2 linked regions of the Bacillus pumilus genome follow. The protein of the gene in region 1 interacts with the protein of each later gene in a pairwise test. Links are inferred from orthologs where the notes say so. Each region holds a gene or a part of one and is shown in the gene's direction. Other genes may lie near its edges.

What was found. Proteins that work in one complex are often made in the same cells at the same time.
Region 2: the proteins of dnaX (region 1) and dnaE interact in binary tests that used the Escherichia coli proteins (3 or more experiments, as listed by UniProt). The link is inferred for Bacillus pumilus from one-to-one orthologs.

Annotation. Positions count from the first base shown.
Region 1 is NZ_LT906438.1:27,522-32,511, forward strand. What follows is about bases 1,060-3,994. They hold dnaX (DNA polymerase III subunit gamma/tau), read left to right. Parts: upstream 1,060-1,638; coding sequence 1,639-3,351; downstream 3,352-3,994. Other genes in these bases: CKW02_RS00145 (YbaB/EbfC family nucleoid-associated protein), read left to right, coding at 3,378-3,701; recR (recombination protein RecR), read left to right, coding at 3,717-3,994. Also shown: CKW02_RS00125 (cysteine hydrolase family protein), read right to left, coding at 1-412; tRNA adenosine(34) deaminase TadA, read left to right, coding at 492-968; more of recR, read left to right, coding at 3,995-4,313; CKW02_RS00155 (YaaL family protein), read left to right, coding at 4,332-4,556; CKW02_RS00160 (pro-sigmaK processing inhibitor BofA family protein), read left to right, coding at 4,623-4,886. UniProt on the Escherichia coli protein: Part of the beta sliding clamp loading complex, which hydrolyzes ATP to load the beta clamp onto primed DNA to form the DNA replication pre-initiation complex.
Region 2 is NZ_LT906438.1:2,609,679-2,614,577, reverse strand. What follows is about bases 1,028-4,899. They hold dnaE (DNA polymerase III subunit alpha), read left to right. Parts: upstream 1,028-1,363; coding sequence 1,364-4,699; downstream 4,700-4,899. Other genes in these bases: ystJ (NADP-dependent malic enzyme), read left to right, coding at 4,841-4,899; ytrH (sporulation membrane protein YtrH), read right to left, coding at 1,028-1,226. Outside these bases: CKW02_RS13430 (DHH family phosphoesterase), read left to right, coding at 1-39; CKW02_RS13425 (YtzJ family protein), read right to left, coding at 90-275; sporulation membrane protein YtrI, read right to left, coding at 385-888; more of ytrH, read right to left, coding at 885-1,027. UniProt on the Escherichia coli protein: DNA polymerase III is a complex, multichain enzyme responsible for most of the replicative synthesis in bacteria. This DNA polymerase also exhibits 3' to 5' exonuclease activity. The alpha chain is the DNA polymerase catalytic subunit.

The DNA of each region.
Region 1 (4,990 bases):
GCATGTATGCGTCATTTGCAGTGAACAGAACGCAAATGTTTCCTGCAATTCCGGTCAAAATGATGTCTTGTACACCTAATTCATTTAAGAGTGTCTCTAATGCAGTTCCATAGAAGGCAGAATGCTTCGGTTTAATTAAGAAGTAATCATCTTTAGATGGTGCCATTTTCTCTAAAATAGGGGCGCTTCTTTCATTTTTGCATGTTTCCATCACAGCTTGAATATCAGCCTTCCAGAGACCATAGTGGTCGTTGATATAGATGATCGGCCAATTTTCCTTGAAAGCATGATCTTTAAGAGCTAAAATCTTATTGGTCATTTGCTCTGTTTTATCAGCGAGCACATGTCCCATTTCAAAATCAAAATTATTAATCATGTCGATAATAAGCAGTGCCTTTTGGTGCTTTGACAAAGTAAGACCCCCTTTAAAAGATTGTGCTAATATGTTAACCTCAATATCCTTTTAAAAAACATGAAAAGAGAGCCGAGCTATGACGAGAGATGAACAGTTTATGCAAGAAGCTATTTCTGAAGCCTTAAAAGCAGAACAAATAGGAGAAGTACCAATCGGTGCCATCATCGTTGTTGATGACCAAATTGTGAGCCGAGCTCATAATTTAAGGGAAACAGAGCAGCGTTCAATTGCACATGCAGAATTACTTGCCATTGATGAAGCGTGTAAAACGACTGGAAGCTGGCGTTTAGAGGATGCTGTACTTTATGTGACGCTTGAACCATGTCCTATGTGTGCGGGAGCGATTGTCCTTTCTAGAGTGAAAAAGGTCGTTTTTGGTGCATACGATCCAAAAGGTGGATGTGCAGGTACTTTAATGAATTTACTGGATGATGAACGGTTCAATCATCAGTCTGAAGTCATTGGTGGTGTACTTGAAAATGAGTGTGGTGAGCTGTTAAGTCAGTTCTTCCGAAATCTCCGTCAGCGAAAGAAACAAGCCAAAAGTAAATGAATGGATGTCGTTTGCAATTTCGGCTATAAGAAGGTATACTTATGTCTGCGTCACTAACAATTTAATATTCATTTTGCCGTGCTAAGCGGGGAGGTAGCGGTGCCCTGTACTCGCAATCCGCTCTAGCGAGGCCGAATCCCTTCTCAAGGTTCGTTTACTTCAAGGTCTGCCTTAAATAAGTGGTGTTGACGTCTGGGTCCTGCGCAATGGGAATTCATGAACCATGTCAGGTCCGGAAGGAAGCAGCATTAAGTGAAACCTCTCATGTGCCGCAGGGTTGCCTGGGCCGAGCTAACTGTTTAAGTAACGCTTGGGGTAGCGAATCGACAGAAGGTGCACGGTAAATCAATATTAAATGTAACTCATCTAGTTAATCTAGGTGAGTTTTTTGTTGCTGTTTAAAGAATAGTTCAGCTGCTTTGTTTATACAAATAGCCAAAAAATCTTTTTAGAGTTTTTTTGTTTTTTATTAATCGCAGCGGGAACTAGTGTTCCTCGTGGTGTGGCAGATCAATTCGAAAATCTAGAAAACAGGTTTTTGGTTCATAGAAAGTAGAAAAACTATAGTTGAAATCATCATTTTCGTTTATTAGAAAATAAAGGTGTGCTTTTGAATTGATCGGTGCATCATGTATAATAAAAAAGATGATAAATGGAGGAGGGCGTATTTGTGAGTTATCAAGCTTTGTATCGAGTGTTCAGACCTCAAGTTTTTGAGGATGTTGTTGGACAAGAACACATCACAAAAACGTTGCAAAATGCCCTTTTGCAGAAGAAGTTTTCTCATGCTTACTTATTTTCAGGTCCTAGAGGAACAGGTAAAACAAGCGCTGCTAAAATCTTTGCGAAGGCAGTGAACTGTGAAAAGTCACCTGTGAGTGAACCTTGTAATGAATGTGATGCCTGTAAAGGGATTACAAACGGCTCGATTTCAGATGTGATCGAAATAGATGCTGCCTCAAACAACGGAGTAGATGAAATCCGTGATATACGTGATAAAGTGAAATTTGCTCCTTCGGCGGTTACATATAAGGTTTATATTATAGATGAAGTACATATGCTCTCTATCGGGGCGTTTAATGCCCTCCTTAAAACGTTAGAGGAGCCGCCCGCTCATTGTATCTTTATTTTGGCTACCACAGAGCCTCATAAGATTCCTCTTACCATCATATCTCGTTGTCAGAGATTTGATTTTAAACGAATCACGACAAAAGATATTGTTGGAAGAATGCAGAAAATTGTAGATGCAGAAAGCCTAAATGTCCAAGAGGGCTCGCTCGAGATTATCGCTAGTGCAGCTGATGGTGGTATGCGTGATGCACTAAGCCTCTTAGATCAAGCAATTTCATTTAGTGGTGAGCAACTGACAATTGATGATGCGCTGCTCATTACAGGAGCTGTTTCTCAGCAATTCATTAGTCAGCTAGCCGAAGCAATTTTTGATCAAAATATTGCCGTGGCGTTAGATACCTTAAATGAATTACTTCAGCAGGGGAAAGATGCTGCTAAATTAATAGAGGACATGATTTTTTACTTTAGAGATATGCTGCTTTATAAAACAGCACCAGATCTGGAAGGGGTCCTTGAAAAGGTAAAGGTCGATGAAAATTTCGTGACGCTTTCGGATCGTGTGACACCTCAATTTCTATATGAAACAATTGAAGTGCTGAATAAAAGTCACCAAGAAATGAAATGGACGAATCATCCAAGGATTTTCTTTGAGGTAGCTGTTGTCAAGCTATGTCAGTCAACGGCTGGAATACCACAAGCTCATGCTAACGCTGATTTAACGACGCTAACGGATAAAATAGACAGGTTGGAACAGGAGCTATCTAGGATAAGAGCTGAGGGTGTGCCAATGTCTCATTCTCATCATCCTCAAGAAAAAAAGGAAGCACCTCGACCACAAACGAGTAACAAAAATGGATACCGTGCACCTGTCGGTCGAATTCACGAAATTCTAAAAGAGGCAAAACGTCCAGAGCTAGAAAAAATTAAAGGTAAGTGGGGAGAACTCCTTGCCCACTTGAAACAGCAGAATAAGGTGTCTCACGCTGCACTATTAACGGATAGTGAACCAGTTGCTGCTGCTACTCATGCCTTTGTTTTAAAATTCAAGTTTGAAATACACTGTAAAATGGTTGCTGAAGATAAAAGTGGTGTTCGAACCAACCTTGAGCAGCTATTAGAGTCTATGTTAGGGAAAAGAGTGGAATTAGTTGGCGTTCCTGACGCTCAATGGGGTAAAATAAGAGAAGAATTTTTAAGAGATCATCAGCCGGATGAACAGGCAGATGGTCAGGGGACTTCTGCTGAAGAGGATCCATTGATTGCAGAAGCAAAGAAGTTAGTAGGAACCGATTTAATAGAAATTAAAGATTAATAAAAATGAAAGAGAGTGGTGTTCATATGCGCGGTGGAATGGGAAATATGCAAAAAATGATGAAACAAATGCAAAAAATGCAAAAGGATATGGCTAAGGCTCAAGAAGAGCTTGCAGAAAAAGTCCTTGAAGGTACAGCAGGTGGCGGTATGGTCACTGTAAAAGTAAATGGACAAAAAGAAGTTGTTGATGTAGCAATCAATGAAGAAGTTGTTGATCCAGAAGATATCGATATGCTTCAAGATCTTGTACTTGCAGCGACAAACGATGCATTGAAAAAAGTTGATGAGTTAACAAATGAAACAATGGGTCAATTCACAAAAGGAATGAACATGCCAGGTTTATTCTAGGAGGAATAACTGAAGATGCAATATCCTGAACCAATATCAAAGCTGATAGACAGCTTTATGAAATTGCCAGGAATCGGACCGAAAACCGCGGTCCGTCTGGCTTTTTTTGTTCTTAGTATGCAGGAAGATGTCGTACTAGATTTCGCGAAGGCGCTTGTTAACGCAAAGCGTAATTTAACTTATTGCTCGGTATGCGGCCATATCACAGATCAAGATCCTTGCTATATTTGTGAAGATACAAGAAGAGATCAATCTGTTATCTGTGTAGTGCAAGATCCAAAAGATGTGATCGCAATGGAAAAGATGAAAGAATACAATGGCTTATATCATGTGCTTCATGGTGCCATTTCGCCAATGGATGGCATTGGCCCAGAGGATATTAAAATTCCTGACCTGTTAAAAAGATTGCAAGACGATCAAGTGACAGAGGTAATCCTTGCAACCAATCCAAACATTGAAGGAGAGGCTACAGCCATGTATATCTCTAGATTGTTGAAACCATCAGGAATTAAACTCTCTCGTATTGCTCACGGACTACCAGTAGGTGGAGACTTAGAGTATGCGGATGAAGTCACACTGTCTAAAGCTTTAGAGGGCAGACGCGAGATGTAGGAAGGAGAAGTACGGTACATGGGTTTTCTTCGCAGAAAATCAATTCGAAAAGAATTCGATGAGAAATTAATTCAACAGCTTTTTAAGCAAAAGGAAGAATGGAACAGACAAAAAAAGCTTGTCGCAAATAGCGTTGAGCCTTCACCGGACATTCTATTCGAATTAAAGCTTGCTCAAGCGAAGTACTTTTTCTATCTAAGAGAAGCGAAAAAGAGGAATTTACGTTTAAACAACTGGAGATAGCAGGTCTATTTTACATAGTCCTCTCATATGCTTGTACTATTCATATGAAGAGGAGATGAGAGGATTATGGAACCTGTTATTGTGATCGGGTCAATTTTGCTTGCTGTATTATTGTTGTTTATGTCAGGTGTTCAAGCGAACCCCATCAAATGGTTAGGGCTGATCGGAATAAAGTTTGTGGCAGGTGCTCTTTTTTTATTTTGCCTCAATCTATTTGGTGAGAGTCTAGGATTACATGTCTCTATTAACCCTGTAACAAGTGGAATCAGTGGTCTATTGGGCATCCCAGGCGTAGCAGCTTTAGTCGTAATTGAAAAATTTATTATTTAATGAGAAATATTGTTGACTTTGATCCCGTATGGTGGTAAATTAATATACGTCGCTGATGACGAAGAAACGAAATAACATGATAACAAAAAAGTTGTTGACATCAA
Region 2 (4,899 bases), 2.6 Mb from region 1 along the record:
TTGCGTGATTTAGAAGAAGTATGTAAATCATCATCATGAGAGAGGGGGCTTCAAGTCCCCTCTCTCTTTTTTTGTCATGGAGAAGAGGGTTACTTGCATACAGGGATAAACCAGCAGCCGATGTCAGTTGAATCTTCATAGGCTTGGAGATTTTGATGCTTTAATTCTTTTTTAATTAAATGAGCCATCATTTCTGTCTCAGCATAAGCACACATGCCGTCCTTGATCCGGCTTGCTTTGTCTCGTGCCATTTGACGATAGCTATAAACCTCCATTGTCCTCACCTCTTTCTGTTTTAGATCTCGTTCTACTTTTAGTGTATAAAAATTAAGGGGGAAAAGCGATCATTGAGGGCAGAAATTCATAAAAATTCCACATGATCATTTATTCAGCAAATGAAATGCGCACTTCAAGTGAAAGCTTTGTATAAATTGTCAGCTCTGTCACTTTGGCGCGGTATGCCTTTTCCCGAATGGTATATTCTTTGTTTTCGACCGTGCGTTTTAATAATTCCTTTGTTTTATAGACACTTTCAATATCCTTTGTAATAACCTCTGAGATATCCTCCTTGACCTGATCTTCAAATTTTAGCGTATCTGGCTCTGGGATTTTATATTGCTCACGATTGACGAGATGGACATCTACGCTTTGGATCAGCAGCCGCTTCTTATTATCCTCATTTAACTTATGCAAATCTTCCCGATAGAGTGTGATTTGTTCTTTCAGACTGTCCATATGGTGCTGCTGGCTTCTCAGCAGTGTCACCTGCTTTTCCTGAAAGGTTCCGTATGTAAAGAGGAAAATGAGCCAGCTCACAATCGCGCCAAACATCATCCCCGCAAAAAAACGCTGCCAGCCTGGACGTTTGTACAGCTCCGGCACCCTCATGATGACACATGCTCCTGTGTGAGCCACGTGATAATAAGATAACCCGTTTGCGCACCGCCCATGGCAGAGACAATTAATAAAATCTGCTTGAAAATATCACGCGTGTTCCCTTCAAAAATACCTCTTTCAAAGCTATAAACAGCATCAAACGTTCCGCCGATAGCTGCGACAAGCGCCCAAATCTTTAAACGGTTGGCAAGACTCGTAATAATGGATAAAGGCGGCTGACCGGACAAATAAGCACCAACACCGCCTATAATGGCACCACCCAAAATGACCCCAAGTGCAATAAAATAACAGCTAATAAAATTTGGAATAAAAGCTTCCTTCACATCCATTTTGTCCACCTCACTCTATTCAATATATGGTGCGTGCGGGACAAGTATGAACGGACAGAAAAGAAAGAACATTTGTTTCTCATCGCATCGCGTTTTATAATGAAAGAATGACTTTAGACGAAAGGAGTGGATTAAGCATGTCTTATGTTCATCTTCAGGTCCACAGTGGATACAGCTTATTAAGCAGTGCAGCAAAAGTAAAGGAGCTCGTGCTGAAAGCGAAAGAACTTGGCTGCAAGGCGCTCGCTCTTACCGATGACCATGTGATGTATGGAACGGTTGAATTTTATAAGGAATGTAAAAAACATGGCATCAAGCCTGTCATCGGTTTAACAGCTTCTGTCTTCATAGATGAACAAGAGACAGAGGCTTATCCCTTGGTACTCCTTGCCAAAAACAATGAAGGCTACCAAAATTTGATCAAGATCAGCAGTGTGCTGAAATCAAAATCAAAAGCTGGACTGAAAGAGAAATGGCTGAAAAGCTACCACCGCGGGCTCATTGCCATGACACCAGGCGTTTCTGGTTACATTGAAACGCTGCTTCAGCATGATCAGCTAGAAGAAGCGCATGATGCGGCGAAACAATTGAAACATATTTTCGGTGAGGGACATGTATACATCGCACTTCAGCCATTTCAGCAAGACGAATCGCTTGCCGGTAAACTGAGGGACGTCTCAAAAAGTGCCGACATTCCTCTTGTTGCGACAGGAGATGTCCACTACATCAACCTGGAAGACAAAACGGCCTATATGTGTTTAAAGGCTATTAAAGCAGGGCAGCAGCTGCCTGAGGTTGAGGAAGACCGAGCAGAAAAGCATTTCAGAACCTTTGAAGAAATGAAGGAATGGTATACGCAGGATACGGAGCTGCTATCAAGAACGGTGGAGATCGCAGACCGCTGTGAAGTCGATTTAAATCTTGGGCAGACAAAACTCCCATCCTATCCGACCCCTGATCAATCAACAGCAGATCAGTTTTTACGCAAAGTGTGTGTAGAAGGGATGAAGCAAAGAAAGATTGCTTCAAATGACGCGTATGTGAAAAGACTTGAGTACGAACTGAGCATTATCCAAAAAATGAATTTCAGTGATTATTTTCTCATCGTGTGGGATTTTATGAAGTATGCCCATGACCAAGGCATTGTCACAGGGCCGGGCCGGGGATCGGCAGCAGGTTCACTTGTTGCCTATGTACTGTTTATTACGGATGTTGATCCGCTCCGTCACGGCCTGTTATTTGAGCGTTTCTTAAATCCTGAGCGAATCAGTATGCCTGATATTGATATTGATTTCCCCGATACGAGAAGAGATGAAATCATTTCTTATGTAAAAGACAAATACGGAGACATGCATGTGGCGCAAATTGTCACGTTTGGAACACTTGCAGCAAAAGCAGCCTTAAGAGATGTCGGGCGTGTGATGGGGATTGATTCAAAGGCAGCGGACCGTCTTGCAAAGCTGATTCCATCAAAGCCAGGAACGACGCTGAAAGAAGCGCTAGCTGCATCTCCTGAATTAAAAGCAATGCTCCAGCAGTCCGAAGAGCTCAGGCAAGTCTTTCAAACTGCTTTAAAGGTAGAAGGCTTGCCAAGACATACCTCGACACATGCAGCCGGCGTTGTGCTGAGCGAGGAGCCGCTGACAGAGATTGTTCCTATTCAAGACGGTCATGATGGTGTGTATTTAACGCAGTATGCGATGAATTATTTAGAAGATCTTGGGCTTTTAAAGATGGATTTCTTAGGACTAAGAAACTTAACCTTAATTGAATCCATTAAAAACCAGATTGAAAGACAGGAAAACGTCCACATTAACTTTAGTGACATTTCATATGAAGATCAGAAAACATTTGAATTGTTATCAGCGGGAGATACGACTGGGATTTTCCAGCTTGAATCACAAGGGATGCGTCAGGTGCTGAGACGCCTTAAGCCCTCTAGTTTAGAAGACATCGTGGCAGTCAATGCCCTCTATCGCCCAGGTCCAATGGAGAATATCCCGCTTTTTATCGACCGAAAGCACGGCAGAGTCAAGGTCTCTTACCCGCATCCTGATTTATATGACATTTTAAAAGACACATATGGGGTCATCGTCTATCAGGAGCAAATTATGCTGATTGCAGCGAAGATGGCAGGCTTTCAGCTTGGCGAGGCAGATCTATTAAGAAGAGCTGTTTCGAAGAAGGATAAAAAGGTCCTTGATGAAGAGCGGAGCCATTTTGTTGAAGGATGCCTAAAAAAGGAGTATCCTGTTAACATTGCAAATGACGTTTATGACTTAATCGTCAAATTTGCAAACTATGGTTTTAATAGAAGCCATGCTGTTGCATATAGCATGATTGGCTTTCAGCTTGCTTACTTAAAAGCGCATTATCCGTTATATTTTATGTGCGGACTTTTAACGAGTGTGATTGGAAATGAAGACAAAGTCGCTCAATATTTCTATGAGGCAAAGGAAAAAGGGATATCTGTGTTGAAGCCTTCTATTAATAAGAGTGAATTTCCATTTACGGTTGAAAAAGGGGAGATCCGCTACAGCTTAAGAGCGATCAAAAATGTCGGAGTGTCAGCTGTAAAGGATATATACAGGGCAAGACAGGAAAAGCCGTTTGAAGATTTATTTGATTTTTGCGCAAGAGTATCAGCAAAGAGTGTCAACCGAAAAACGATTGAAGCGCTCATTTTTTCAGGGGCGATGGATGAGCTTTATCCAAATCGTGCTTCGTTATTGGCATCAATAGATATTGCATTAGACCACGTGTCATTTTTAAATCCAGATGATCAGCTCGACTTTCTGGGGGATACAACCTTCTCCATTAAGCCAAAATATGCGGAGATAGAAGAATTGCCGCTTGTCGATCTCCTGCAATTTGAAAAAGAGGCACTTGGACTATATTTATCAAATCATCCTGTACAAGCGTACCGAGATCGCTTAAGAGAGAATGGTGCAGTGGACATCATCAGACTTTCTTCCTATATAAAGCGAAAGGTCTCAATGGGTGGTCTTTTGACAAAAGTGAAATCGATTCGAACAAAAAATGGACAATCGATGGCATTTATCACATTTGGGGATGAAACGGGAGAAATGGAAGGCGTCGTCTTTCCAGAGCAATTTAGAAAGCTGTCCCCCTTACTTGAGGAGGGCGCCATGCTTTATGTTGAAGGCAGAATAGATGTCAGAAATGACAGCAGCCAGATCATCGTGCAAGAAGCCGTTCTGCTTGAAGAGATGGGCACACAAAGAAAAGAGTCTGTCTACATTCGGGTGAAAGAAGAAAATCATACGCAGGAGCTGCTAGAGCAAGTAAAGCGGGTGATCTCGATGCACAGCGGAGAAGCAGATGTCTATTTGTATTATGAGAAGCAAAAAAAGACAGTGAGACTTCCAGATGCATACAAAGTTCATGCAGATCATGCTGTCATTTTCCAGTTAAAAGAGCTGCTCGGTGAACAAAACGTTGTGATTAAATGATGACAAATCGCTTGAATATGTTTTACAAATTCACCTATTGTGTTATCATTTTAAAGATTCTGTGTATTTAAAACTGCCAGTATGTGCTTATCAACTTAGCAATTCATTAAATCATTTTCCACTTGAAGGAGTGTTCATCACATGTCATTAAGAGAAGAAGCATTACATATGCACAAAGAGAATCAAGGCAAACTTGAATC